4 regions of the Neobacillus canaveralius genome follow, and region 2 is predicted to be linked to each of the others. Evidence: riboswitches for the same ligand, from Rfam matches in the RefSeq annotation. Region 2 holds a riboswitch; each other region holds the start of a gene.
What was found. Region 2 has a riboswitch for S-adenosylmethionine ahead of ABC255_RS27960 (transporter substrate-binding domain-containing protein). Riboswitches for the same ligand answer to the same signal wherever they lie in the genome.
Positions count from the first base shown of each region.

Region 1: another riboswitch for S-adenosylmethionine. It lies ahead of ABC255_RS17680 (BMP family protein); the one in region 2 lies ahead of ABC255_RS27960 (transporter substrate-binding domain-containing protein).
Region 3: another riboswitch for S-adenosylmethionine. It lies ahead of ABC255_RS18200 (phosphoadenylyl-sulfate reductase); the one in region 2 lies ahead of ABC255_RS27960 (transporter substrate-binding domain-containing protein).
Region 4: another riboswitch for S-adenosylmethionine. It lies ahead of ABC255_RS05380 (methionine ABC transporter ATP-binding protein); the one in region 2 lies ahead of ABC255_RS27960 (transporter substrate-binding domain-containing protein).

Region 1 is NZ_JBDFLL010000001.1:3,523,653-3,530,985, reverse strand. It holds gene ABC255_RS17700 (HAD family hydrolase) at 203-1,039, shown strand; gene ABC255_RS17695 (NUDIX domain-containing protein) at 1,255-2,019, shown strand; gene pnuC (nicotinamide riboside transporter PnuC) at 2,033-2,728, shown strand; gene nadR (multifunctional transcriptional regulator/nicotinamide-nucleotide adenylyltransferase/ribosylnicotinamide kinase NadR) at 2,729-3,748, shown strand; SAM riboswitch class I at 3,903-4,011, shown strand; gene ABC255_RS17680 (BMP family protein) at 4,200-5,216, shown strand; gene ABC255_RS17675 (ABC transporter ATP-binding protein) at 5,452-6,972, shown strand; gene ABC255_RS17670 (ABC transporter permease) at 6,956-7,333, shown strand, end outside.
Region 2 is NZ_JBDFLL010000001.1:5,745,194-5,752,526, reverse strand. It holds gene ABC255_RS27980 (nicotinate phosphoribosyltransferase) at 1-95, shown strand, start outside; gene ABC255_RS27975 (hypothetical protein) at 382-717, opposite strand; gene rlmD (23S rRNA (uracil(1939)-C(5))-methyltransferase RlmD) at 893-2,263, shown strand; gene solA (N-methyl-L-tryptophan oxidase) at 2,517-3,665, opposite strand; SAM riboswitch class I at 3,825-3,935, shown strand; gene ABC255_RS27960 (transporter substrate-binding domain-containing protein) at 4,081-4,902, shown strand; gene ABC255_RS27955 (amino acid ABC transporter permease) at 4,923-5,645, shown strand; gene ABC255_RS27950 (amino acid ABC transporter ATP-binding protein) at 5,642-6,379, shown strand; gene mmuM (homocysteine S-methyltransferase) at 6,410-7,333, shown strand, end outside.
Region 3 is NZ_JBDFLL010000001.1:3,617,904-3,625,236, forward strand. It holds gene ABC255_RS18175 (sirohydrochlorin chelatase) at 93-818, opposite strand; gene cobA (uroporphyrinogen-III C-methyltransferase) at 840-1,616, opposite strand; gene cysC (adenylyl-sulfate kinase) at 1,647-2,246, opposite strand; gene sat (sulfate adenylyltransferase) at 2,259-3,431, opposite strand; gene cysP (sulfate permease) at 3,532-4,590, opposite strand; gene ABC255_RS18200 (phosphoadenylyl-sulfate reductase) at 4,606-5,322, opposite strand; SAM riboswitch class I at 5,392-5,493, opposite strand; gene ABC255_RS18205 (transferase) at 5,640-5,909, opposite strand; gene ABC255_RS18210 (anthranilate phosphoribosyltransferase) at 5,894-6,685, opposite strand; gene cobA (uroporphyrinogen-III C-methyltransferase) at 6,669-7,333, opposite strand, start outside.
Region 4 is NZ_JBDFLL010000001.1:1,123,080-1,130,412, forward strand. It holds gene gcvH (glycine cleavage system protein GcvH) at 71-454, shown strand; gene ABC255_RS05355 (YusG family protein) at 569-808, shown strand; gene ABC255_RS05360 (toprim domain-containing protein) at 937-1,293, shown strand; gene ABC255_RS05365 (thioredoxin family protein) at 1,296-1,604, shown strand; gene ABC255_RS05370 (SCP2 sterol-binding domain-containing protein) at 1,730-2,089, shown strand; gene ABC255_RS05375 (O-acetylhomoserine aminocarboxypropyltransferase/cysteine synthase family protein) at 2,108-3,424, shown strand; SAM riboswitch class I at 3,549-3,657, shown strand; gene ABC255_RS05380 (methionine ABC transporter ATP-binding protein) at 3,808-4,833, shown strand; gene ABC255_RS05385 (methionine ABC transporter permease) at 4,826-5,488, shown strand; gene ABC255_RS05390 (MetQ/NlpA family ABC transporter substrate-binding protein) at 5,505-6,341, shown strand; gene sufC (Fe-S cluster assembly ATPase SufC) at 6,794-7,333, shown strand, end outside.

The DNA.
Region 1 (7,333 bases), 2.2 Mb from region 2:
CAGAATAGTTAATTAAACTTTATTTTAAGAAACACCTTGTTTCATTATTGTAACAAATCACTCCTTTTGATATTAATGACTAAAAGTTTTGTATCTGTTTACTCTTGTTCCAAAAAGTATTACGCTACTAGTGCAGCCTTTCACCGTTATTATTTAAATTTTAACAATAACAATATAAATACTTTAATTATTGGAGATAACTATGCAAAATATAATTTTCATTGATATAGATGGAACATTAGTGAATGACCACGGAGTAATCCCAGAATCAGCTAAAATTGCTATTCGAAAAGCTAGAGAAAATGGAAACCTTGTTTTCATATGTACAGGGCGTTCTAAAGCAGAAATTTTCTCCGAAATCCTAGAGGTCGGTTTCGATGGTATGATTGCGGCAGCAGGGGGATATGTCGAAATAGGAGAAAATGTACTCTTGCACGAAAAATTGAAAAGCGAAGAAGTGCAGCATCTCGTTGAGTTTTTTAACAAACATGGTATTGACTTTTACTTAGAGTCAAATAATGGTGTATTTGCAAGTATCAACTGCAAAAATCACCTAAGTACCATTATAGAAAAATATATCATGGATCATTCTGATGCCATGGAAGAAATCAAAAGAGGTTTTCAGCCATTTTTTGATATTTTGATTGAAGGAGAAGAATTGGTTAGAGAGGATATAAATAAGATTTCCTTTCTAGACTCAGAAGTTCCTATTGAAGTGATAATGACAGAATTTGGAGCTGCATTTACCGTTATACCTAGTACAGTTTCACTACTAGGTAACAACAGTGGAGAATTATCTGTACTAGGCGTTCATAAAGCCACAGCAATTGCAAAGGTAATTCAGCATTTAAACATAGATAAAGAGAATACCTATGGTTACGGAGATGGTTTGAACGACATTGAAATGCTTGAATTTGTTAAAAACGGTATTGCTATGGGGAATGCAAAAGAAACAGTTAAGCAAGTAGCTGATGATATTACTGATACACACAATAATGATGGTATTTATAAAAGCTTTATAAAATATGGACTTATTTAATAAAAACAGCGACAAGTGTATAAAAGCTTGTCGCTGTTTTTATTATTAAAGACCCTAACTTTAAGTCAAAAGGCACAATCGTTCATTATGATTGTGCCTATTTTTAATTGCTTAAGGGAATCTTTGTAAAAAAATATTGACTAAACACAAATAATGGAATACACTTTAATTAACGATTAACACACTGTTAATTAATAAAAGAGGTGAATAATTAAATGAAAAATGAATTTACAACTCCAGATGGTTATACGAGTGATATTGCCGTTTTTACGATTACATCTGAAAGTAATGGTGAATATAAGCCTCCCATAAAAAGTTTGAAAATAATGCTGATTAAACGAAGTGAATGGGACCATGAAGGAAATACAAATATCGAAGCAGGGAAGTGGGCACTTCCAGGTGGATTTGTTCGGCCGGATGAGACAGCTTTTCAAGCAGCAGAACGTAAACTGGTGGAAGAAACGGGAGTGGATGGACTTCGGATCAAACATTTTGGTGTTTATGACTCACCTAATCGGGACAAAAGAGGCTGGATAATTTCAAATGCCCATTATGTCATAGCGAACGAAAACTCCTTGAAAAAGCGCAAAACTACCTATGACGCCCAAGATGTCCAGCTTTTTTCTATTGAAGAAGCTCTAGCTCTTGAACTTGCCTTCGACCATCGCAGTATTATTGATGATGCCCTCTGGTTTATCAAGAAAGATATGGCCCTCACCACACTTGCAAAACATTTCCTCCCAGAAGAGTTTGTGCTTTCGGAGCTTCAAGGAGTTTTGCTTACCGTTTTGGATGACCCATCCATCTCAACCGATGCGGCATTTTTTAGAAAAGCACCAACACTTCCATTTATAGAAGCTATATCGGAAAACGGGAAACTTAAGAAATCAAATGCATATTCGAAAACACCGGCACAACTTTACCGTTTTACAGATTTTCAACCGATTGTTTCGGTATATAGAAATAAACTAAAAGGTTAGGGGAGAGGTACAAATGGGGATTTTAAAGAATTGGACGCGTTTTGAAATAGCTTGGTTGTTCACCTTTACATTGATTAACATTTACCTGTTCTTCGCTTGGTCCGACTCACTTCTTGGTTTGATCTCATCTTTAAGTGGTATGCTCTGCGTGGTTTTAGTGGCAAAGGGAAAAATCGCAAATTATTATTTCGGGATTGTCCAAACGTTAACCTATGCTTATATTGCATACGGCTATGGCCTCTATGGAGAGGTTATGTTAAATGCATTGTTTTACTTTCCAGTACAATTTATTGGAATCTATATGTGGAAAAAGAACAAAACCGAACATGGTGTTAAGGGAGAAGATGTCAGAATAAGCAGCCTTACAAGAAAAGGATGGTTCTATACCTTAGTGTCTATCATCATTCTTACGATTGTCTATGGCTTTTTCTTAAAATTCCTAGGTGGCAATTTAGTATGGACCGATTCAGCCACAAATGTACTATCGATTGCAGCACAAATTTTGATGTTAAAGCGATATACCGAACAATGGCTACTATGGATTTCAGTCAATGTTTTATCAATTTTTCTATGGCTGGGTGTTCTAATCTCTCAGGGAGGAAATGATTTCTCCATGCTAGTGATGTGGTCAGCATTCCTTGTAAACAGCATTTACGGGTATGTGAATTGGAGAAAACTATCGATCAAACAAGTTCAGGAGGCGGCCTAAATGACAGTTGGTTTTATCGGAGGAAAATTCCTTCCCTTGCACCTTGGCCATGTGTATGCCATCGTTCATGCTTCAACGATCGTGGATGAACTGTACGTTGTTTTATCTCATAGCGAACTGCGAGACAGAGAGCTTTGTCAGGATACAAAAATGAACTATATTCCTGTTCAAATCCGGCTACGCTGGCTTTCACAATTAACCAAAGATATGCCACATGTAAAAGCAATTAGCATTGAAGATCATCAAGATAACGACAACTACGATTGGGCTGAAGGAGCACAATTAATAAAAAGAGAAATCGGAAAGCCCATAGATCTCGTTTTTAGTTCAGAAGTTCAATATAATGATATTTTTGAAGAATTATATCCTAACGCAAAGCATAAGCTGATCGATCCAATGCGTTCACAGGTAACCATCTCTGCTACAACCATTCGTACCGAAGGTGTCTATAAACATTGGGAGTTCATACCTGATTTTGTTAGACCTTATTTTGTAAAAAAGATTGTCATGGTTGGGACTGAAAGCTGTGGGAAATCATCCTTAACGAGAAACCTAGCTAAAATTTACAACACAACCTATGTAGAAGAATATGGCCGAACTCTATGTGAAGAATTGGGTGGCTGTGACGGGATTATGGTCAAGGAAGATTATCAAAGGATTGCTTATGGACATAAGATGGAAGAATTTAAGGCCATTGGAAAAGCAAATAAGCTTGTTTTTATCGATACAGAAGTCATTGTAACCCAGTTTTACTCAAACCTATACAATAATGAACATCAGCTGGTTCTAGATGAGATTGCAAAAATACAGGATTATGACCTATGGCTATTCCTTGAACCAGATGTAAAATGGGTGGATGACGGCTTACGTGTTCATGGCGAAGAGAAGGTAAGAGACCAAAACAATGAGAACCTAAAAACATTATTAAATAAGCATGATGTTGACTATAAAATCTTGAGTGGTAGTTATGAAATCAGGTTAAAAGGTGCCATGGAACATATTGATAAATTGCTACAGTAAAAAAATAAAAAATAAACCGATGAGCAGCTAATTTCCATCGGTTATTTTTATAATAATTAAATAGTCTTGTAATTTGAAAACTTTTAAAATATAATAAATTAAGTTTTTATTATTGCTATGTTGTTTAACTTAATTACGTAAATACATATTGTTAACCTTATCCAGAGAGGCAGAGGGACTGGCCCGATGACGCCCAGCAACCGCTATATTTATATAGTATGGTGCCAAATCCTACAGAACGAGGAAGTTCTGAAAGATAAGGAAGAGTATATTCAAAAACCCTCTTCCTATTTTTCGGAAAAGGGTTTTTTTATGGGGTGAAACAGTAAAACACGAACATTAATATAAAATATTTTAAAAATGTTCGATTTTGTATTGCTATTTTCGAATTTTTTTAGTAAATTAATAGACAAATAGTAATAAAAACGAAATATAACACAGGGGGAACGTCATGAGAAAACTACTTGCATTTATCGCACTAGCTTTAGTCTTGCTTGTCGCTGGATGTGGAGCACAAGAATCAACGGGGAAAGATACATCATCAAAAGAGGATAAGAAGAAAATTGCTCTCGTACTGCCTGAGAAAATTGGGGTTAACCCATTCTTCCAGCAAATGGATGAAGGGGCCAAAAAAGCAGCAGACGAATTTGGAGTGGAATTAAAGACAATCGAATCTACGGATCATTCAGCGATAGAAGAAAATCTTCGCGTAGCTGTAGCAGAAGGATATGATTTAATCATTACTTCATCATTTGAATCAGAAGATGCATTGAAAAAAGTAGCAACAGAAAATCCGGATCGTCAATTTGCAATTATTGATACGGTCGTCGACCTTCCAAATGTTCAAAGTGTTAATTTCAGAGAGCACGAAGCAGCGTTCTTGCTAGGAGCTGCAGCAGGCCTTTCTACCAAAAGTGATAAAGTGGGTATGGTAGTGGCTATGGATATTCCACTAATGAAAAAATGGACAGTTGCGTTTGAAGAAGGATTAAAGGAAACAAATCCAGACGCTGAGTTTTTAGTAAACTATGTTGGAAGCTTTACGGATCCGGCGAAAGCAAAAGAATTAGCGTTGTTGCAAGCTTCTAAGGGGGCAGACTTCGTTGCAGGAGCTGCTGCAGTCGGAGATCTGGGTGTATTTGAGGCAGCAAAAGAACAAGGAATCTTTACTTCTGGTCAGGACGTTGACCGTACAGAGGTAGATCCAGAGCACGTCGTTCTTTCACAGTTAAAAGGGACGGACGCTGCTGCATATGAAACAGTAAAAGCATTTGCAAACGGCGATTTTAAAACAGGCATTGTCGAGTATGGCTTGAAGGAAAAGGGCGTTGGCTTAACATATGTAACACATGAAAGCAAAACACCGCTTAACAGCTTTGTTGGACAAGAAGTTATTGACCAAGTAAAAGCACTTCACGAAGAAATTGTATCTGGAAAACGAGAAATCAAAAATCCACTGAGCAATTAATCTAATAGGCTATTACCGTTAGCATGGTTGTTAAAATCCTAAAGCCGATTTTAACGTGGAAATAGCTAGGTTCCGCTCTAGAATTTAGATTGCTGGCTCTTTTCTTCTTGAATTTATACTATTTCTTAAGGAAACTTAGTACAATCATTAACAAAGTTTAAGAAAAGAGCCATTTGAAAAAAGTAAACCGACTGCACAATGTAGTCGGTTTCCATTTTTAAAGGGGGGTAAAACCATGAGCGATGTGTTAGAAATGAAGGAAATGACCAAAAAGTACGGTGAGTTCCTTGCGAATGAAAGGATTTCGATACATCTGAAAAAAGGAGAGGTTTTGGCGATTGTCGGCGAAAATGGTGCCGGCAAGACAACCCTCATGCGGATGCTTTACGGTCTTGAACAGCCGACGAGCGGTGAAATAATATTGGGCGGTAAGAACATCAAATTTTCTGGACCACTGGATGCGATTGAAAATGGTATCGGTATGGTGCATCAGCACTTTATGTTGTTTTCAGATTTTTCCGTAACAGAAAATATTGTAATTGGGCATGAACCGAAACGTAATGGTTTCTTTAATAGAAAAGCAGCGGCAGAAAAAGTGAAAGAACTTAGCGAACAATATAAAATCAATGTCAATCCAATGAAAAAAGCTGGCGATTGCTCGATTGGTGAACAGCAGCGGATTGAAATTTTAAAAGTGTTATATCAGGGTGCGGATATTATTATTCTAGACGAACCAACAGCAGTCTTGACTCCGATTGAGGTTGAGGAACTGTTAAAAACGATTCAATTCTTAGCGGATCAAGGGAAAAGTATTATCTTAATTACGCACAAGCTGCCAGAGGTGATGAAAGTAGCGGATCAAATCACCGTGTTAAGAAATGGTAAAGTTACTGGAAATGTTTTAAAACAAAATACCAATGTCGAACAGTTGGCCACCTTGATGGTCGGGCGTGAACTTCAGAAACTTACCGACCGTATTCAAGTGAATGGCGAGCCGCTTCTTATGGTAGACAATCTTTCAATCGGCGGAAAAGATGAGAAACCAATTTTGGATCAACTCTCTTTAACAGTTCATCGCGGAGAGATTGTCGGGATTGCCGGAGTATCGGGGAATGGGCAGTCAGAGCTGATTCAGGCAATTTCAGGCTTGAGAAAAATCGATCGTGGCAGTGTCCGCTTAGGGGAGACAACCTTAACGGGAAAAAGTGTGGCCTCTAGAAGAAGTGCTGGTCTTGCTCATATTCCAGAAGACCGTTACCTGTGGGGCGCTGCAAAGGAAGCGACTGTCGAAGAAACAGGACTGATGGGCTATTATCGAAAGAAAATGTTCAATCAATCTTCCTTTATCCGACTAAGCCCATTTCGAAAGCTTGTTAGGGGATGGATTGAACGATTTGAAATTAAAACACCTTCCTTAGACGAAAAATCAGGAAATCTATCAGGCGGAAACTTGCAGAAACTTATTGTGGCACGTGAACTAGGATTTGAAACTGATTTTCTCATAGCAGCAGAACCGACCCGTGGTGTCGATATCGGCGCCATGGAATATATTCATGAAGCAATCATTGAGAAACGAAACAATGGAGAGGGAATTTTGCTTGTATCGTCTGAGTTATCGGAAATACTCGTTTTATCAGACCGGATTGCTGTTATGTACGAAGGGAAAATTGTTGATATTCTCGATCGAAAAGAAGCGACGGAAGAGAGATTAAGTGTACTTATGGCAGGAGGAAACGAGAATGAATCGCAAGCGTAAACTACAACAACTGCTTAGCTCGTTGGTACAGCCTCTTACGGCCGTGTTGATTGGGCTTTTGACAGGGGCAGTCGCTATTAGTCTAGTAGGGGCGTCTGTTTTGGAAACCTACAAAGTCATGTGGGACGGTGCATTCGGAAATTTCTACTTTGTTACCGCCACACTTGCTCGTGCCACTCCTATTATTTTCATCGGTTTAGGGCTGGCCATTGCTTTTCGAGCTGGTGTCTTTAATATGGGAGCAGAAGGGCAAATGGTGTTAGGTGCTGTCAGTGCTGCACTTGCGGCTTTATATGTTCCAGGACCAGGAATCATCAAAATACTAGCTGCACTCGCAGCTGGGTTTTTAGCCGGGGGCCTA
Region 2 (7,333 bases):
AATATCCGGTCGACCTCAGCCAAAAATGCTGGGATAACAAAATGAGGAATATTGAAGAAGTAAAAGAAAAAGTGGCTGAAATGAAGGCAGAATAGGTAGTGTAAGGCATCCATTATTAATTGGGTGTCTTTTTGTATGAAAAATAGGTTGAGGGTTTATCACAGGAACCCGCGAGAATTCTCACGAATAAATAGGAAATCCCACGGGATTATGTCTAAAACCCGCGGGACCATCTCAGTTTATTTTTGTTTAAAGAAATCCATGAACGCATGGTAAATTTCTATGCCTTGAAAGGTTAGCATACCAGCTGCAGTTACTGAAAAAATACCAATCATAACAAAACGAATCCACATCATTTATTCCTCCCCTTTGTGTAAGTTTTTAACTTATCAATTTAGGGGAGAGGATTACATAATTGGATTGATGAAAAACCGGGATTAGAAAGATGGAGTTCCTGGTGTGGTTATCAGAAAAGATTCTGTGAAGGGTGACTACGACCAATGAGATTAGGCAAAGTACTTTGACAAAATCAAGATAAAATAAATGTTTTTCCTCATCATCCGTTTGTGTTTTTATACTCCAATCATCAATCAAAAGCACAGCTTTATTTGAATGATGTGATTGAACGAATAGATTGGAAGTATGAAGAACGGAAAATGAAATGAAGGCAAGCAGCAATGCGATGGGAAGAAAATATACCTTCTTTATCGTAACCACCTCCTTCCATGGGATTGTTATTATTATAAACACTATCACCATATTGTTAAATTAAAATGCTCCGACAATTTACGCGATAAGAATTTGATATACATTCATAATATGGCGGATTTCGCAATTAGACTGGGTTTGTGGTACAATCTTGCTAGTCAAATCGGAGTAAAGGAAGTAAATAATGAAGAAGACGATACCGGTTAAAAAAAATGATTATATAGATGTGGTATTTGAAGATTTAACTCACGATGGTGCAGGGGTCGCAAAGGTGGAAGGCTTCCCGTTGTTCGTACCAAACGGGCTGCCTGGCGAAAAGGCGCAGGTTAAAGTGATTAAAGTGAACAAGGGATACGGCTTCGGGCGTTTGATTGAAACTTATGAAAAAAGCCAATACCGTGTAGAAGTTCCTAACAGTGAGATTCATAAATATGGCGGCTGCCAGCTGGAGCACATCAGCTATGAAGGACAGCTGAAATATAAAGAGAATCAAGTGCGTCAGGTCCTGACAAGGATCGGAAAACTAGAGGATGTAATCGTCCACCCAATCTTAGGGATGGACAACCCATGGCATTATCGAAATAAAGCTCAGGTACCTGTTGGTGAAAAGGATGGAAAGCTGATTGCTGGTTTTTTCAAGCCTAGAAGCCATGAAATTGTAGATACTGATGAAAGTTTGATACAACTTCCTGAAATAAACGAAGCTGTGCAGGCAGTGAAGGGAATATGCAGTGAACTTGGGATATCAGCTTATCATGAAGAGTCACATAAAGGTGTTCTGCGACACATTATGGCCCGTTATGGACAACAAACAGGGGAACTAATGGTGGTGCTTGTTACCAGAACCACGGATATTCCAAAAAAAGACAAACTAGTTGAGGAAATTGTTGCACGCCTTCCAAAAGTGAAGTCGATTGTCCATAACGTTAATTCAAAGCGTACAAATGTAATCCTTGGCGAAAAAACAACAGTACTTTGGGGTAATGAAGTTATCTATGACACGATTGGTGATGTGAAATTTGCCATTTCTGCTCTTTCTTTTTATCAGGTAAATCCTGTTCAAACAAAGGTTCTTTATGATAAAGCGCTTGAGTACGCAGGGCTCAGTGGGGAAGAGTCAGTCATCGATGCCTATTGCGGAATCGGAACGATATCACTGTTTTTAGCACAAAAGGCAAAGAAGGTCTTCGGAGTAGAAGTGGTTCCAGAGGCGATTGAAGATGCGAAACGGAATGCAGAGTTAAATGGAATGACAAATGTAGAGTTTGCAGCCGGGGAAGCGGAGGTTGTGATTCCTAAGTGGTATAAAGAAGGGAATTCTGCTGATGTGCTTGTCGTGGACCCGCCGCGCAAGGGCTGTGATGAGACATTTCTGCAAACGATTATTAAGATGAAACCTAAAAAGGTTGTCTACGTATCCTGTAATCCAGCTACCTTGGCACGGGATTTGAGGATCTTAGAAGATGGTGGGTATAAAACTGTGGAAGTGCAGCCGGTGGATATGTTTCCGCAGACTACACACGTTGAGTGCGTATCGCAGTTAGTGTTGAAATAGTCTGCGATCACCACTCAAGCCATTGTGAGGCAGTGGCAAAGGTAGTTTTGAAAGAAGAAGCAGAAGCCTGATAGGTTTCTGTTTTTTTGTTTTTGAGAGCAGAAGGTGAATTAGATAAAAATTGTAGAATTAATTTATCATGTAATAAGCATCTCTGAAAATATAGACACTTATTACATGAAAGATCGATTTTGCGTGTTATGGATCATCTTGGTCTAGTTATGACTAAGTTATTCTATTTATTGATGACATATTACAAATCAAATCTCTTAAGAGAGAATAAAGAAATATCAAAACTACTTTTCCCTTTTTGCGCCAGTTGGCCGAGCACTTCTCCCATAACGCTACCAAACTTAAAGCCGTGGCCGGAAAAACCGCATGCAATGATGATATTTTCATGTTCAGGGTGATAATCAATGATAAAGTGATTGTCACTTGAGAGGGTATATAAGCATGTTTTTCCTTGTTTTAATTCTCCATTTGCTTTAGGCATATAGGTTCGGAGGAAGAATCTTAGGTCCTCTTCATCTGTTTCGTATTGACCAAAGTTCTGTTTGTGTTGGTTAGGATCAATAGCTTGACCTCCATCTGATCTTCCTATCTTAAGGCCTGCTCCGTCTTTGCAAGGAAATCCATAACACATATTCGTATCGTCCTCTACGTAAAAAGAGGGGAAGTTGGTGATATCGTAAAGGTCTGCAGGGGCGTCAAACCAGCCGAAGGCTTTACGGGTTGGCCGAATAGGGAGATTTAAGTCTGGTAATAGTTTGGCTACCCATGCTCCTGCTGTAACAATCACTTTTTTCGCATAATAAACCTGGTTTTCAGTTGAGATTTTTATATTGTTCATTTCTTCCATCTCAATTTGCTGTACGGGTGTATTTGTAACAAGTTTTGCTCCATTATTAATGGCGATTTCTTTATAAGCTTTAATGGCATTCTCACTATAGATGAGGCCTGATTCTGACTCAAAACAACCAATAAAATGATCTGGTACTGAAAAACCTGGCCATCTTTCTTTTATTTCTTTGCTATTTAGAATATCTAATGGCAAATCATATTTATTAGCAGCCTCAATCGTTTCTTGAAGAAAGGAAGAATCTTTTGGACCTAATCCAAGAACACCGGTTTTTTCAAAGATTTTATAGGTGGTGTGCTGTTCTAATTCCTCCCATAATTGTTGTGCACGTTTTACTAGTGTTACATACTGTCTGCCTTCACCATAAGCATGTCGAATCATACGGGTATCTCCGTGATGGCTTCCATGATGATGTGGTGGGTCGAAAGCATCGATTAACACAGTGTTTACTTTCTGTTGAGCTAAAAAGGCACCGGCAGCTATTCCCATTGTACCAGCACCAATAATTGCTACATCAAAATAGGCTTCTTCTTTCAAGTTCATTTCTCCCATCTTTTTATCCTGAATTCTCAAAATCTATAAGATTTAGTGTTATACTAAAATCAGATTATTTAGTGAATTGTACATAGTGAAAAAGTAGTTGACAATAGTATTAATATTAAATATTATCATAATATACAAAAAATAACATAAAAAATGAATAACTTATCACGAGAGACCGAGGGACAGGCCCGACGACGTCCAGCAACCATCATTCCATGAAGGATGAAAGGTGCTAAATCCTGCAGAGTGTTTCATTCTGAGAGATAAGGTTTAGATAAAAAGCCTCTTTCTGATTGGAAGAGGCTTTTTTATTTTATTGTTCTGTTTCCGTTTTAGTGATTTGAATTGGATATAAGTAATGACTTAGATTCTTATTCAATAATAATAATAAATTTATTTTAAAGGAGATAGTAAAATGAAAAAGAAATCTAGGTTATTGTTATCAAGTATTGCACTAGTAGGTTTGGTTAGTATATTAAATGGTTGTTCCTCTAAAGAAACAACAACAGCAGATGGAACGGAGGAAAAGGTTATTTTAGTTGGAACTCAAAATGATTATCCTCCTTTCGCTTATGCGGATGAAAGTAATGCACTTATCGGATATGATATCGACGTAATAAAAGAAATTGATGAAAGATTAGAGGGGTATACCTTTGATTTTGTTGCTACTCCATGGGACAGTATGTTTCTTGCACTAGAATCAAATAAAATTCAGGCAGTTGCCGACCAGGTGGCGAAAACATCTGAACGTGAAGAGAAGTACTTGTTTACAGACGAATCTTATTTTGCTGCAGAAACCGTTATTGTTGTGAAATCAGGTCGAACAGATATTCAAACAGTAGAAGATTTAGAGGGGAAAAAAGTTGGAGCTTTAGCTGGTGATTCTTATACATTATTACTTGAAGAACATAATAAAAAAGCAGAAAATGATATTATTTTAAAATATAGCGAAAGTGGAACCCCTTCAGAAATTTTACAAGATGTACAAAATGGACGTGTGGATGCCTATGTAAATGACCCAATTATGATTCATTCTGTTATAGAAAAATATAATATAGATTTAGAAGTTGTAGGACAGCCTATCGTGAATGATAAGATTGGAATTGTTTTTAAAGATGGAAAGCAGGGAGAAGAGTTAAAAGGATTAATTGATCCTATTCTAAAGGAACTCAAAGAAGACGGTACATTAGCTGACCTGTCAGTCAAATGGACGGGTGGAGAATACATCCCTGAATAAGGCTGTAAAGGGAGGAAGAAATGGAAAATTTATTGGATATTCATTTTTTAATAGAAAGCTTTCCTGCGATAGTTGCACGATTACCTATTACAATTGGAATTGCCGTAGGTTCGTTGATTATTAGTTTATTTATTGGGCTTACTACAGCACTGATAAAAATTTATCGGGTACCCGTATTAAAGACAATCTCTTCTTTTTATGTCTCTTTTATTAGAGGAACCCCTCTCTTAGTGCAGATATATCTTGTGTTTTATGGAATACCAAAAGTGATTTACTTTTTTCAAACTGAATATGGATGGATCATGAATATTGATGTAAATATCATTGCACCGGAAGTATATGCTTTATTAGCCTTTTCAATTAATTTAGGTGCTTATTTGTCTGAAACGATACGATCAGCGATTGAATCTGTTGATCGTGGTCAGTTTGAGGCAGCCAGAGCTATAGGGTTGAGTCCCACTCAAATGATGCTGAAAATTATTTTCCCGCAGGCTTTATCGGTAGCCATACCTAATTTAGGTAATATGTTTATCAGTACAATTAAAGACACTTCTCTAGTCTTTATTATTGGGGTTATTGATATCATGGGACAAGCCAAAATTCTTGGTTCTCGTGGTTTAGCCTTTTTTGAAGTCTATATAGCAGTTTCTATTGTTTATTGGATCATTTGTATTATAGTCGAGAGATTGCTAGTTATAGTAGAAAAGCGTGCCCGGAGATATGAAAGAGGGGTTATCTCATGATTAAAGTGGAAAATCTCCATAAATATTTTGACCAACAGCATGTGTTAAAAGGAATAAATTTTTCCGTTAATAAAGGAGAGGTTGTTTCTATTTTAGGACCAAGTGGTTCAGGGAAATCAACCTTATTACGCTGTATCAATTTCTTAGAACAACCTACAAAGGGCATCGTTGAAATTAGTGGAAAGAGAGTAAATATTGAATCCGCTAGAAAGGTAGATATTCAGTCTTTACGATTATCCACAGGAATGGTCTTTCAACAGTATAACTTATTTAAAAATTTAACAGTGTTACAGAATGTCATGATTGGCTTAACAAGTGTGAAGAATATAAGTTCGAATGAAGCGAAGAAGGTAAGTGCAGAAATCCTAGAAAAAGTTGGTCTTCAAGATAGATTGGAGCATTATCCAGTACAGCTATCTGGTGGACAACAACAAAGGGTTGGTATTGCTCGAGCACTGGCGCTCAATCCAGAGGTTTTATTATTTGATGAGCCGACTTCATCGCTTGATCCAGAGTTAGTTGGGGAAGTGTTAACTGTTATAAAAGATGTAGCAAAGGAAGGCAATACCATGCTGATTGTCACACACGAGCTTAATTTTGCTCGTGAAATTTCTGATCGAATTATCTTTATGGAAAATGGAATGATTCTTGAAGAAGGAACAGCAGAACAAATGTTTACAAATCCAAGTGTTGAAAGAACGAAGCAGTTTATAAGTAAAGTATTAAAAAGGTAGGCTATTTTACTAGGAAGAAGGATAAGTAAAATGAATCCGATAGAACAGATCTTAGAAAATTATCCAATTATGATTATCGATGGAGCAATGGCTACAGAGCTTGAGAATTATGGGTGTAATCTAAATGACCGTTTATGGTCAGCAAAGATATTAATGGAAAATCCAGAGCTAATCAAGCAGGTTCATTTAGATTATTTTAAAGCGGGTGCAGATTGTGCCATAACAGCTAGTTATCAAGCTACTATTGAAGGTTATGAGGAAAGAGGGCTATCTGAAAAAGAGGCCGCTGATTTAATTAAAAAGTCTGTTCAACTTGCTATTAATGCACGTGATGAATTTTGGGATAATACCGAAAATCGGAAGAACAGACCTAAACCAATAGTGGCTGCATCAGTCGGTCCATATGGTGCCGTTCTTGCGGATGGTTCTGAATATCGTGGGGATTATGTATTAAATGAGGATGAACTAGTTTCTTTTCATAGAGAGAGAATTAGAATACTAGTTGAAGCTGGTGCTGATATCCTAGCGTGTGAAACCATTCCATGTCTGATAGAGGCTAAAGCAATAACAAGGGTGATAAGAGAATTCCCAGAAATCTACGCTTGGATTAGTTTTAGTGCAAAAGATGAGCTTCATATTAGTAATGGAGAAAAAATGTCTGATTGTGTGATGTGGCTAGAAGGGGAGAAGCAAATAGCTGCCATTGGTATTAATTGCTCATCACCAGATTTTATTGATTCATTAATTAAAGAAATAAAAGGCAAAACTTCTAAACCAATTATTGTTTATCCAAATTCAGGTGAAGAATATGATGCTACGAATAAAAAATGGAATGAAGGAGCTTCTTCTAAACAATTTACCATGTGCACTCAACGCTGGTACGAAGAAGGAGCAAAAATAATAGGTGGGTGTTGTAGGACGAAACCTGAAGATATAAAAGCTATTAACGATTGG
Region 3 (7,333 bases), 2.1 Mb from region 2:
AGGCTGTAAGATTATAAATTTGTTAATTTAATGACACAGATTTCTATTGTAATATTTTGTACTGATTGATTCCGCACAATTTTACGTATTCACTACTCACCAAATGCACGTTGAATTACGATATCTTCGATTACGGTATGGTTGCTTAAAGCTTGTGTACAAAGGATTCTTTGACCTTCTTTTTGGCGTGATCGAACGATTTTGTTTATTTCTGCAAACAGGAGACCGGTAAATAGCATATAAGGAACGACGATTACTCGGCCCTTAGCTCCTTCCGATATGGTTTCCAACCCCTCACTTAACTTTGGTTCAGTCGCTGCTAAATAGCAAACGGACACCCTTTCAGGGCCAAGCCTCTCCCCGATACCATCGGCAATCTTAGCAAAGTTTACGTGAACATCCGGGTCACTGCTGCCCACACCAACAATCAATAACCTATCTGCGGGACCCACTTCTCCTGCGGAATCTTTTATTAGCTCAGCGACACCATCCAAAATAACCTCCTGGACGCCAAACGGATTCTTTATTTTTACCGGAATAGTAGGATATTTTGCCATCAAGGGTGACAAGGCCGATGGAATATCCCGTTTTATGTGTCCCGCTGCCAAAAGAAACAGAGGAACGACATCGATTTCCGTTGCACCTTGTTCAACACATTTTTCAAAGCCTTCTTCAATCAGCGGCTCTGTCAACTCCAGGAAACTAAGTTCCTGAATCGGTACATCCATTCGCCCCTTAACCTTGTTAATAAAGGCTCTAATTTCGACCGCACCTTTTTTTGAGCGAGTACCGTGGCCGATATAAAGAATTGCTTTCATACAATGTGCTCCCTTCTGTTGTTACCGGTTTGCTACTGGAATATTAGGTACAATTTCTTCTTGAAACCAATTCAATTTTTTGTGCAATGTCACAACCTCACCAATCACAATCATACTTGGATTGGTAATTTGCTCTCTTTCCACCACTTCTTCAATATTCTCAAGTGTTCCTACCACGATCCTCTGATCACTTAATGTACCCCAATGAATCAGAGCAATCGGAGTCTGTGGTGATTTACCGTTTACGATTAAGTGTTTGGTTATCATCGGAAGATGTGATACGCCCATATACACACAGATTGTATCGACACCCTTTGCCAAATGGGCCCACTGGTGTTCGGCACAGACATCACCAGCCTGATGACCGGTAATAAATGCGAAGCTTTTACTTAAGGAACGATGGGTAACAGGAATTCCTGCATATGCAGAAGCAGCGATTCCAGCTGTAATACCTGGAACAATTTCAAATGGAACATTATGCTTCTGACATTCCTCCGCTTCTTCACCGCCACGTCCGAAAACAAAAGGGTCTCCTCCTTTTAAGCGAACAACCTGGTACCCCTTTTTGGCGTATTTCACCAAGAAATGATTAATGGTTTCCTGTTTCATTGTATGATAATGTGGAAGCTTGCCGCAATAGACAAGTTGTGCTCCCTCTTTCGCATTCTCCAAAAGTTCAGGATTTACCAGCCGATCATAGAGGATGACATCAGCTTGCTTGAGGCAGCGCAATCCCTTTACTGTAATTAAATCTGGATCTCCAGGACCCGCACCTACTAAATAAACCTTGCCAACCATTGATCAACCATCCTTTCTTATTAACTCATGTTAGAGAATGTTCTTTTCTTGGAGGTAACTTAATATTTGATTCACTGCCTCTTCCACTGTTAAAAGGTCAGAACGGACTGTAATTTCTGGAAACTCTGGTGCTTCATAAGGCGAATCAATCCCAGTGAAATCTTTTATTTCCCCGCGTCGAGCCTTTGCATATAACTGCTTAGGATCACGCTTTTCACACTCATCAATAGGACAGTCTACAAAAACCTCAATAAACTCGCCTTCTTCAAAAATAGCTCGTACCTGGTCGCGATCGGAACGGAATGGCGAGATAAATGCCGTCGTAACAACAGCACCGCTATCTACAAACAATTTTGCGACTTCGCCAATTCTTCTGATATTCTCTGTCCGGTCATGGTCAGAAAAACCGAGATCCTTGTTTAAACCGTGGCGGATATTATCACCATCGAGAACATATTCATTAATACCCTGACGGTACAAAGCGCTTGATACGGCGTTTGCAATCGTCGATTTACCAGAACCAGAAAGGCCAGTAAACCATAGTACACAGCTTCCATGACCATTTTGAGCATGACGGTCGGATTTTGAAACGGTACTAGCATGCCAAGTGATATTTGTTGCTTTTGTCATGATTTCTCCTCCTTAGACCGTCGCCTTTTCTTCTTTCATTCCTTCAATCAACACTTCAACAACCTCTTTACGGCTGAATGTGGATGGAGGAAGCTGTCCTGCACGAAGCAATTCTCTGACTTTTGTTCCAGAAAGAATCACTCTGTCTTCATTGCTATGCGGGCAAGTTTTATCAGAAGCCATTCCTTCACACTTTGTGCAATAGAAGCTATGTTCAAAGAATAATGGTTTAATGCCAAGCTCCCCTTCAGGGAATTCACTAAAAATTAATTGAGCATCGTACGTACCATAATAATTACCTACACCTGCATGGTCACGGCCAACAATAAAATGAGTGCAGCCAAAGTTTTTACGAGCAATTGCATGGAAGATCGCTTCTCTTGGGCCAGCATATCTCATCGCTGCTGGATATACACCAAGCTGTACACGTTCTGCCGGGTAGTAATTTTCAAGAAGGACACGATAGCTTTTTAGACGAACATCAGCTGGGATATCGTCAGACTTTGTTTCCCCGACAAGCGGGTTTACGAAAAGTCCATCAACTGTTTCGAGTGCTGCTTTTTGAATGTACTCATGTGCGCGGTGAATTGGATTTCTTGTTTGGAAGCCTACAACTGTTTTCCAGCCTTTTGCTTCAAACAATGCACGTGTTTCCTTTGGCTCAAACCAGACATCACTGAAAACACCTTTTTCTGGTTTTTTAACAAGTGTGATATCCCCAGCCACATAGACAGGGCCTCTTTCATACAGACGCTTTACACCAGGATGAGCTGTTTCAAGCGTTCTATATACCTCAACCGCTTCTTTGTCTAGATTCGGTTCATACCATTCTGAAACGGTAATAACTCCATATACTTCTTTATTGTATACAAGCTTGATTTTCTCCCCTACCTCAAGTGTTGCTGCTGTTTCATAGGAAACAGGAAGTGTAACAGGAATTGACCAAATCGTATTGTCTGCAAGGCGCATGTTCTCCACGACATTTTCATAATCGGCTTTCCCAAGGAAACCGGTTAAGGGACTAAATAACCCAACACCGATTAACTCAAGGTCACTTAAGGCAATGGCGTCGATTTCTAGTTCTTTTACAATGGATGTTACATCATAGTTTGGATCAAATGCTTGGATAAGTTTACCTCCATGAGGTGCTGGTAAAAATGACAACAGAATCAAACCTTTCTTCATTTAATTTACGTTTTTTTTAAAATCCTCTAAATTAGAGATTTATATCAGCGATAAAGAATTTATCGGTGAAATCAAAATGTTTTAGCGAAACTCTATCAAACTACTTTTCTACTGCTTCAGTAACTGGCTGATTTGACTTTTTCATCAAAAACGACACTCCGAATACAGAGATTAAAACGCCTGCCATCGCAACTATTGGATAAAAGTTATGCTCGATTAGCAACTGGATCAGTGTGTAGGAAAGCACCATGGACAGTACAGGTGACACAATCCAAACCGTAAGAAGCTGCACCACTATACCCTTTTTTAGGACAGATTTGCCATGCTTGGCAAAGCCGATGCCGATAATTGACGATGTCGTGATTTGTGTCAGTGGAACAGGAATCCCAAAAACCGAGGCTACAGTAACAATTGCTGCTCCTGTTCCAGAAATAACACAGCCTTCTTCCAGCCGAAGCGTGGTAATTTTTTTACCATTCGTTTCAAGAACACGCTGTCCTAACAGAATGGCACCAGCTGCGACAAAAAGCCCGCCCCAGAAAATCCCAGAACTTGTCGACATAATGTCAGCCCCGACTAGCGGTCCCACAGCGTTGGCGACATTGTTCATCCCCGCTGAGAAAGCTTCAAATAACCCCATACATACGACAAGTACGGATAGGATAGGAATGGCTTTCGGCGCCTCCATCCAGCGTTTCAATGTTTTGATTTTTAATAGATTCGCAGCTAGGATGGCAATCACGAATGCTGCAAAAGGAGTAAGCAGCCAGAAGACCATAATCATTGCTAAGTTACTAACAAATACGGATTGATAAACGATTCCGGCACCTACCACCGATCCAACTGCTACTTCACTCGTCGACAGTGGGATTCCGAATATATTAGCCAAAAACAACGATAGTGCTGCTGAAGCTAATACGATAAGAGCGATAGGTACGGTAAAAGTGCTGTTTGGAACAATTCCGCTGCCAATGGTTTTTACCACTTCGCCACCGCCTAGCCATGCCCCAAAGAATACGGTAACACCGCACATTAACAATGCCAATCTCTTCTTTACTACCCCTGCTCCATAAGATATCCCCATTGAAGCAGCTGCACCGCTAGCTCCAATATTGACTGCAAAAAACAAACCAATTATTACTGCTATAACTGTGAGCAATCTAAAAGCCCCCTTTTAGGATGTGTGTAAGCCACACTCCGTCTTGCCGCTTCCCGACCAGCGTCCTGCACGTGAATCACCATCTGCACTAACAGGCTGTGTACAAGGAAAACAGCCGATACTAGGGTAATTTTGATCATGCAAGGTATTGTAAGGGAGGTCTTTTTCCTTGATATAGGCCCAAACTTCGTCCCATGTCCAGTGAATGAGCGGACAGATTTTAATGTTCTGAAACTTATCATCTTTATTTAAAAATTGAGTGTTTGCTCTTGTTGGTGATTGTTCCCTTCGAAGCCCTGAGATCCAAGCTTGTTTCGCCGTCAGCGTCTCCCTTAATGGAATGACTTTACGGATATTACAGCATTGGTTAGGCTCCCTCTTCCATAGTGCTGACCCATATTGCTCGCGTTGCTCATCTAATGTCAGCTTTGGCAGTTTTCGCTCTATATTTAATGAAGGGAAACGCTCTTCGATTTTGTTAATAACCTCATATGTTTCCGGAAAGTGTAAGCCTGTATCTAGGAAAACGATATGCGCGTCTGGCTTAACCTGCTGGATGAGATCGATTAATACGATTGCCTCTGCACCAAAACTGGATGCATAGACAATTTGGTCTTCTGCATAAGAGTTGTATGCCCACTCCAATACCGATTTTGCTCCTTTTGTTTTATCCTCAATAGAGAATTGATCGGATATTTCACTCCAGTTTTCATATGTTACCGTTGTAGCCATTCCTATAAACCTCCTCTGTTTATCAAAAAAGCCTTCCCAAAAAGGAAAGGCATCTCACGATTGTTTAACGCCTTATCTCCCAAAATGAAGACCATTTTGCTGGAATTAGCACCTTGCACAGCAGGTTGCCGGGCTTCATAGGACCAGTCCCTCAGCCTCTCTTGATAAGTATTTGTAATTGATGAAATTAATCCTACCATACCAATAGGTTTTATGTAAATGAAAAAATATAAAATTTAGAAAAATTAATTTGTCTCTATTTTAGCCCAATAAAAAATTAAGCGTCCTAGACGGATATTTCGTCCAGAACGCTCACGTTACGTAGTAATATTTTCAGGCTGACTTACTTTCCATTTTTCTAATTGAGTTAAACCTCGTTGTTCGTTTAGTTGTTTTTTAGCTATCTCTATACCTTCTCCTATATCATTGACGACACCGAACAGGTAATAGCGGATGCCGGTGTTAAAAAGCACTTGATTGTAAAATAGCTGTAATGATTTGGATTGTTCCCCACTGAGAATCGCCAGCGTAATGTCAGACTGTTCTTGTGCAGACAGCTTGGTATCCTTATCTAACTCTTGCACCAACAGCCCATTTCCTCTGGTTTGACAATCGATGATTCGATTTTATTGTCTGTAATTTTATAAATAAAGCTGTTGCGGTGAACAGGCAAATCCTCAGAACCTTCCATTCCTTGAACCACATAAACATTTTTAAAGGAAAGCTCTTTAAAAATAGGGGCAATTTTGTTAATCGCTGTCCGATGATAAGCACCCATCATAAGTGATTCTGCATTCGCTAAATTTAATAACTTCTCTACTGTATTAAAAAGAGTTCTTACCCCCAGCTCTTTGCGAATCCCCCTCAGCTTTCCTAAACTAGGGCAATATTCCTCTGTGTTTGCAAATGCAATTCCTGCTTCTTGAATTGTTTTCACCAATCTTTGTGGCGGTTGAGAAACATTTAGACCTAAATGTATAAGTATATCCTTAAGCGCTATTCCATATTTCGGCGGCAGTGAATCGCTGCCATGTAAAAACACTGGAAACCCGTATTCAGCCATCAAAATGGCTGTTGGTATACTTCCTGTAAAAGAATTCCTTCCATTATACGGACTGGCCAGATCAATAATTGACTGGTTTGACGGCTCTAGTTTATTACTAACATCCTGATAGGCATGCACAAATGCGAGCAATTCCTCCGGCGATTCCGTTTTCAAGCGGAGCGCAATCAGATATGCTGCAATTTGCGCATCTGTTGCCTTGCCGCTAATAATCGTTTGAGCGACTTCTTTTGTTTGTTGATAATCTAAGTCTTTGGACCCTCTTTTTCCTCTTGCGACCTCTTTAAGCCATTGTTGCATAGCTTTCCGCCTTCCCCTCTTCCTCTAGTAAACTTATTTTATCACGGAAGGTGACAACTTCTCCAACAACGATCATAGCAGGATTTTGAATACCTTCTTTTTCAACCACACCGACAATTGAGCTAAGTGTCCCTGTAACCGTTCGCTGCGCTAACGTTGTTCCTTGCTGAATGACCGCAACAGGGGTATTTTCCTTTTTTCCATGCTTCAGTAATTCCTCGCAAATATAAGGTAGATTTGTGATCCCCATATAAATCGCCAGCGTATCAACTGCAGTTGCGAGACTTTTCCAATTAATATCGGTTGGTTTCCCCGTCGACTTATGCCCCGTGACGATAGCAAAAGAACTGCTTAATTCTCGGTGTGTAATTGGAATTCCAGCATAGACAGGGGCGGCTATACCTGCTGTTATACCTGGAACTACTTCCACTTGAAGCCCCTTTGCCACCAAGGCTTCCACCTCCTCCGCTCCGCGTCCAAATACGAAAGGATCACCGCCTTTTAATCGCACAACGTTTTTCCCTTGTTTGGTGTACTTCACTAACAGATGGTTGATTGTTTCTTGCTGTAATGTATGATAATTTGGTTGTTTCCCACAATAAATAAGCTGGCAATTCGTTTTTGCTTCCTTTAACAGTTCCGGATTAA
Region 4 (7,333 bases), 4.6 Mb from region 2:
CAAAAAGTTATTAGGGTAGTACCGATCAATATCGATAAATGATATTAGAAAATAATGGAGGGATTTTTTAATGACTACACCAAAGGAATTGCGTTATTCTGAAGAACATGAGTGGGTAAAGGTTGAAGGAGAAACAGTTCGCGTAGGTATCACTCACTTTGCTCAATCTGAGCTAGGTGATATCGTTTTCGTTGAACTTCCTGAGGTTGGTGACGAAGTGACTGCTGATGAGCCATTTGGCAGCGTTGAATCCGTGAAAACTGTTTCAGAATTATATGCGCCATTAAGCGGTAAGGTTGTTGCTGTTAACGAAGATTTAAGTGACAGCCCTGAATTCGTAAATGAATCTCCATATGAAAAAGCATGGATGATTGTCATCGAGCCTACTAATAGCAGTGAAATGGACAACCTAATGACTGCAGAACAATATGAAGAAATGATTAAAGAGGACTAATTTTAGTAAACACCTTGTTATGCAGGGTGTTTTTTATATGGGAAAAATTCGCACCTTGTATATTCTAAATCCAGGGGATACTAGAATAAACTTTATTTAAAAGGAGCTCCTGGTATGACATTGAAGCAGCAAAAGGTTGATGTGACAGATCGAGTAATTGGGAAAATGAAAAATGGTGAAATTGAATTATTTCTTGATAACACCTCCATTGGTAAAATACAGTTACCAGGGGACATGACATTTCAATTAGATCAACGATTTGAAGTAGAACAGAGAAAGATTTTTCAAAATGTAACAGTTACGGAACAGCCTGACGCAAAATATACAGATTGTGATGATGGTGGCTGGTGTTAGGGCAATCATAAGCAAACGCCTATTATCAAAAAGACAATCGTGGTATAGTTAACATATTCACACGTTATTAAATTTGTTGAATATGTTAACATCAAACAAATAACTCTCTTTCGTATAGGTGATGAATGATGAATGACACGTATGGTGATAAAGTTCTGATTGTGGAAGGAAAATCAGATAAGAAAAAGGTTAAAAGTATCCTGAAGGAACCAATGGAGATTGTCTGTACAAATGGAACAATCAGCATGGCGAAATTGGATGAATTAATTGATACCCTCGAAGATAAAGAGGTCTATATCCTTGTTGATGCAGATGATGCAGGTGAGAAACTTCGCAAACAATTGAAAAGGGAATTTCCTCAAGCGGAACATATTTATATAGACCGGATGTACCGAGAAGTAGCCACTGCACCAGTGTACCATCTAGCCACTGTCCTATTAGGCGCAAATATTGATGTTCATTCTGAATTTTTAGAAATGGGTTAAAAATGAACGAATGGAACCTAGATGAGGTATCATCATTCTTAAATAGTCATTCATCCGGACTCATTTACTTCTATACACCTTTATGCGGTACTTGTCAGGTAGCATCAAGGATGCTCCAGATCATTGAAAATATGGTTGATGTGAAAATAGGGAAAATGAATCTGAATTTTTACCCTGAGCTTGCAGAAAAATTTCAAATTGAGAGTGTTCCCTGCTTGCTTTTCATAAAGGATGGAGAAATAGTTGAGATGATTTATGCATTCAACTCTGTTCCTTTCTTATATGAAAAAATTAAACAATTGTTAATTTAAAACAGACGCTGATACGTCTGTTTTTTTGTGAGCAAAAGTAGAAATTTGTCGATGGGATTTTAAAGGTATTACAATCAATTGACTTGAATATATAACAGAATGGAGTGAAATCGGAGTGATGGAGAATGAAAGAATTAATACAGATTTTCCTTTCTGCTATTAAGCAGCGCAGTCACGTTCTCAAGTTGATTGAAAAATTGGATGGTCTAAAAATAAGGCTAGTTTACGAAGGTCAAGAGAACTTCCTCGTTTTTCACCGTGGAGAGGTTTCTTTACTGGCTGACGATAATGACATCGCTGCCACTTACGATATTAGTGGTCAGCAGGATTCCATTTATAGTCTGCTAGAAGGGAAAGAAAAGTTAAGAATTCTTATGAAAAACGGACAGCTAAAAGTTAAAGCTCCAATCCGTACGATTTTACTTATCGAGTCAATCTTTTATTTAACCAAACCAGAGGAACGGTTTAAAGAGTTTATTTCATAAAATGAAGGAGTGTTAGGTATGGGTGAAAATCAAAAGAATTATCGTTTCGAAACGTTGAGTGTTCATGGTGGATTAGCTCCGGATCCAGTAACAGGTGCACGAGCTGTGCCAATTTACCAAAACAATGCCTATCAATTTAAAAATACCGAACATGCTGCAAATCTATTTGCCTTGAAAGAGACAGGGTACATATATACTCGAATTCACAACCCGACAACAACTGTTTTCGAAGAAAGAGTTGCATTGCTGGAAGGGGGAGTTGGAGCCCTAGCGGTAGCAAGCGGAATGGCAGCGATTACCCTAGCAATCTTAAATATTGCCGAAGCCGGAGATGAAATTGTTTCCGCTTCCACTTTATATGGGGGAACATACAATTTATTTGCCATTACACTTCCGAAATATGGAATCAAGGTTAAATTTGTTGATCCCGAAGATCCAGAAAATTTCCGCTCAGCAATCAATGAAAAAACAAAAGCTGTATTTGCTGAAACGATTGGTAATCCATCATTAAGAGTTCTAGATATTGAAAAAGTAGCAGAAATTGCACATGAAGCAGGAGTTCCATTAATAATTGATAATACCTTTGCCACACCTTATCTATGCAGACCAATAGAATATGGGGCAGATATTGTTATACATTCAGCAACGAAATGGCTTTTAGGGAATGGGACAACCACTGGCGGGATTATTGTAGACGGTGGTAAGTTCGACTGGAATTCATCTAAATTCCCAGGTTTTACAACTCCTGATCCAAGCTATCATGACCTCGTTTATGCTAAAAGCTTAGGCGCGGTTGCCTATATTATTAAAGCACGGGTACAACTTTTACGTGATCTAGGACCTGCTTTAAGTCCACAAAACGCTTTTCAATTTACACTCGGACTTGAAACACTTCATGTTCGGATGAAGGAGCACATTGCCAATACGAAGGAAGTAGTTGAGTATTTAGTAAAACATCCTGCCGTTGAGTGGGTATCCTATCCTGGTCACTCTTCTCATCCTGATTATGAACTTGCCAGCAAGTATTTGTCTAAAGGTGCCGGGTCGATGATTGTTTTTGGAATCAAAGGCGGGAGAGAAGCTGGAGCAAAATTAATTGATTCGATTACACTTTTCGCCCATGTAGCGAATGTTGGAGATGCAAAAAGCTTAATTATCCATCCTGCCAGCACTACTCATCAGCAGCTTGATGCAGAAGGACTAAAGGCAGCTGGGGTTTCTGAGGATTTAATACGACTCTCCATTGGTATTGAAAATGTAGAGGATTTAATAGAAGACCTGGAAACAGCGATTGAGACCGCCACAGGTGTTACTTCTTTAAAAGTAAAAGCCTAATAAGAGTTTATTCGAAATTTGTAGATAATTTCGTTGACACCACTTTTTATCCATGTTAAGATAACTTTCGTACTAAAATAATTTTTTAAATTAATGAATGTTAATAGAATATAGTTTGCTGTAACTCTTATCAAGAGTGGTGGAGGGATGTGCCCGATGAAGCCCGGCAACCGTCAATAGTAATATTGAAATGGTGCCAATTCACACAAAGCGGATGCTTTGGAAGATGGGAGAAAGGTCTTTATTTATGATGCCTTTCTGCCTATGCAGAAAGGCTTTTTAATTTTTCTAATATAAGAATGTTTTACTAAAAACAGTCAAACCCTATATTTGAGCAGTCGAATTTAAGACACGTATTTTATTGGATAAAAGAAGGTGATGAAATGATTTCTATAAAAGATGTCCGCAAGGTTTTCCCTTCTAAGCAGGGGCAGCTGAAGGCAGTGGATGATGTTAATTTAGAAATACAAGAAGGGGAAATTTTTGGGGTAATCGGATATAGTGGTGCGGGGAAAAGCACCCTAATTCGAATGCTTAATGGACTAGAGCTCCCGACTGAAGGATCGGTTACCGTTGCTGGTCGTGTTATTTCAAAAATTAGAGGCAGTGAGCTTCGAAAAGCTCGCCAGGAAATAAGTATGATATTTCAGCATTTTAATTTGCTTTGGTCAAGAACGGTTAGCGAGAATATCTCATTTCCTTTGGAGATAGCTGGCGTAGGTGGAGCAGAAAGACAAAAAAGAGTAAATGAATTAATTAAATTAGTTGGTCTTGAAGGTCGAGAAAATGCTTACCCTTCCCAACTTAGCGGCGGTCAAAAACAGCGTGTGGGAATTGCACGAGCACTGGCCAACAATCCAAAAGTACTTCTTTGTGATGAAGCAACTTCAGCCCTAGACCCACAAACTACCGATTCTATTTTGGACTTGTTAGTTGATATCAATAAAAGGCTAGGATTAACGATTGTATTGATCACACATGAAATGCATGTCATTCGTAAAATTTGTCACCGGGTAGCGGTTATGGAAAGTGGAAGAATTGTGGAGCTTGGACAGGTGTTAGATGTGTTTAAAAACCCACAACAGCCGATTACGAAGCGTTTTGTTCAACAGGTTACTGAGCCGGAAGAAACCAAAGAAACGATCGAACATTTACTCGAACGTTATCCGTATGGAAAAGTGGTTCAACTCTCATTTGTCGGAGAGGCAGCAGAACAGCCGTTAATCACAACTCTTATCAGGGATTTCGATGTTGTCGTAAACATTCTACAAGGAAAAATCTCACACACCCAAAACGGATCTTACGGTACATTATTTATTCACTTAGATGGGCAGGCAGACGAAATTCAGAGAGCCATTGATTATATTCACTCACAACAAGTCGGTGTGGAGGTGATCAGTAATGGCTAGTATAGAAATGGTAAAGTGGGATCAGTTATGGGAAGCAACACTGGAAACCCTTTATATGACTTCCATTTCAGTGTTTACTACATTTATCCTAGGATTAGTCCTCGGTCTGATGTTATTTCTAACGGGAAAAGGTAATTTGTGGGAAAATAGAACGGTAAATGTTATTATTGCCGCCTTCGTAAATATTTTTAGATCAATCCCTTTTATTATCTTAATTGTTTTATTAATTCCTTTTACAAAATTATTGGTTGGAACCATGCTTGGTGCAAATGCAGCGTTGCCTGCCTTAATTATTGGCGCAGCTCCCTTTTACGCAAGAATGGTGGAGATTGCTCTTAGGGAAATTGATAAAGGTGTTATTGAGGCATCACAATCAATGGGAGCAACACATGGTCATATTATTTTTAAAGTATTAATACCGGAATCTTTGCCAGCATTAATTTCAGGGCTTACGGTTACAGCTATTTCATTAGTAAGTTTTACAGCAATGGCTGGGGTAATTGGAGCAGGGGGACTTGGTCATTTTGCCTACCTTGAAGGTTTTCAACGCAATAGACCAATTGTTACGTTAGTTGCAACGATTGCCATTTTAATTTTGGTTTTTATCATCCAATTTATTGGAGATTATTTTACAAAGAAAACAGATAAACGATAACAGGAGGAGTTAGATTATGAAAAGAGCATTTAGTTTAATTATCATTGCGTTAGTAGCACTTGCCCTATCAGCTTGCGGTGGTTCTAAGAACGATACTGCAGATAACGCAGGAGAAGAAGGAAACAAAAAGTTAGTTGTTGGAGCATCTGCTGTACCGCATGCGGAAGTGTTGGAGGCGGCAAAACCTCTATTAAAGGAAAAAGGCATTGATCTAGAAGTGCAAGTTTTTCAAGATTATATCCTGCCAAACGTAGCGTTAAGGGATAAAGAACTTGACGCAAACTATTTTCAAACACCAGGGTATTTAGAACTACAAATGGAAGAAAACAAGGATTTTGATTTTGTAAGTGTTGGTGGAGTTCATAAGGAACCAATCGGAATTTATTCTAAAAAATACAAAAGCTTAAATGATCTTCCAAAGGGTGCAAAAATTATTATGAGTGATTCACTAAGTGACCATGGACGTATTTTACCTATTTTTGAAAAAGAAGGATTAATTAAGCTTAAAGAAGGCGTTGGAGCGAATGCAAGAGTAGAGGATATCATCGAAAATCCAAAGGACCTTGATTTCTCAACTCTAATTGAAGCAAAATTATTAGCCTCTTCTTTCGATAGCGGTGAAGGTGATGCGGTCGTCATTAATACGAACTACGCATTAGAAGGCGGTATTGACATTGGAAAGTATGGAATTGCGTTTGAAGGCGAAGATGTTGTACCGGCAAACCTTGTTGTCGTTCGCTCCGAGGACAAAGATCGCGAAGAAATTAAAACACTTGTAGAGGTTCTACAATCAGAGGAAATTAATAAATTCCTTCAAGAAAAGTACCAAGGTGCTGTTATACCAGGGGAATAACCTCGAAATGGATAATTAGTTTAAAAAATATTATTAAATAGGAAGAAAGAGGAAACCGGTGAGGAAGATTCACTGGTTTTCCTTTTTTATATATACATGAATCCGATTGGATAGGTAAAAATAGGCAGGAAATAATAATGCTCATATCTTGGCAAAATAGAGATAAATACGTTATGATTTTATTCGTATGTGAATACATAAAGCGTTCACAAGTTTTAATTTTCCGAATTTATTATAGTACAAACACATCTTGTCCACCTATTCATTCTCATTTGGTTTGTGTTCAGTGAAAATAAAAATTCTTTCGCGGTTCTTCATTGTTAATACTGTTTATGAGTTGCTAACAGATTCTATTTGTTATAATATTGTAATGAGAATAAAGTGAGAATAGAATTTTGCGGCCAAGTGTTTTAGGCTACAAGATACAAAATTATCTTTGCGGAGGTATATATATGGCAGGGTCAACATTAACGATCAAAGATTTACATGTAGAAATTGATGGAAAAGAAATTTTAAAAGGTGTAAACCTTGAAATAAAAGGTGGAGAAATTCACGCAATCATGGGACCAAACGGTACAGGTAAATCTACTTTATCATCTGCTATCATGGGTCATCCAAAATATGAAGTAACAAGCGGTTCGATTATGTTAGATGATCAAAACGTCCTTGAAATGGAAGTAGATGAACGCGCACGTGCTGGTCTATTTTTAGCTATGCAATATCCAAGTGAAATTAATGGTGTAACGAATGCTGACTTCTTACGTTCGGCAGTAAATAGCCGTCTTGGTGAAGGCAATGAAATTTCTTTAATGAAATTTATCCGTAAAATGGATAAGCAAATGGAATTCCTTGAGATGGACCTTGATATGGCACAACGGTACCTGAATGAAGGATTTTCTGGTGGAGAGAAAAAGCGTAATGAAATCCTGCAATTAATGATGCTTGAGCCAAAAATCGCAATTTTAGATGAAATTGACTCTGGATTAGATATT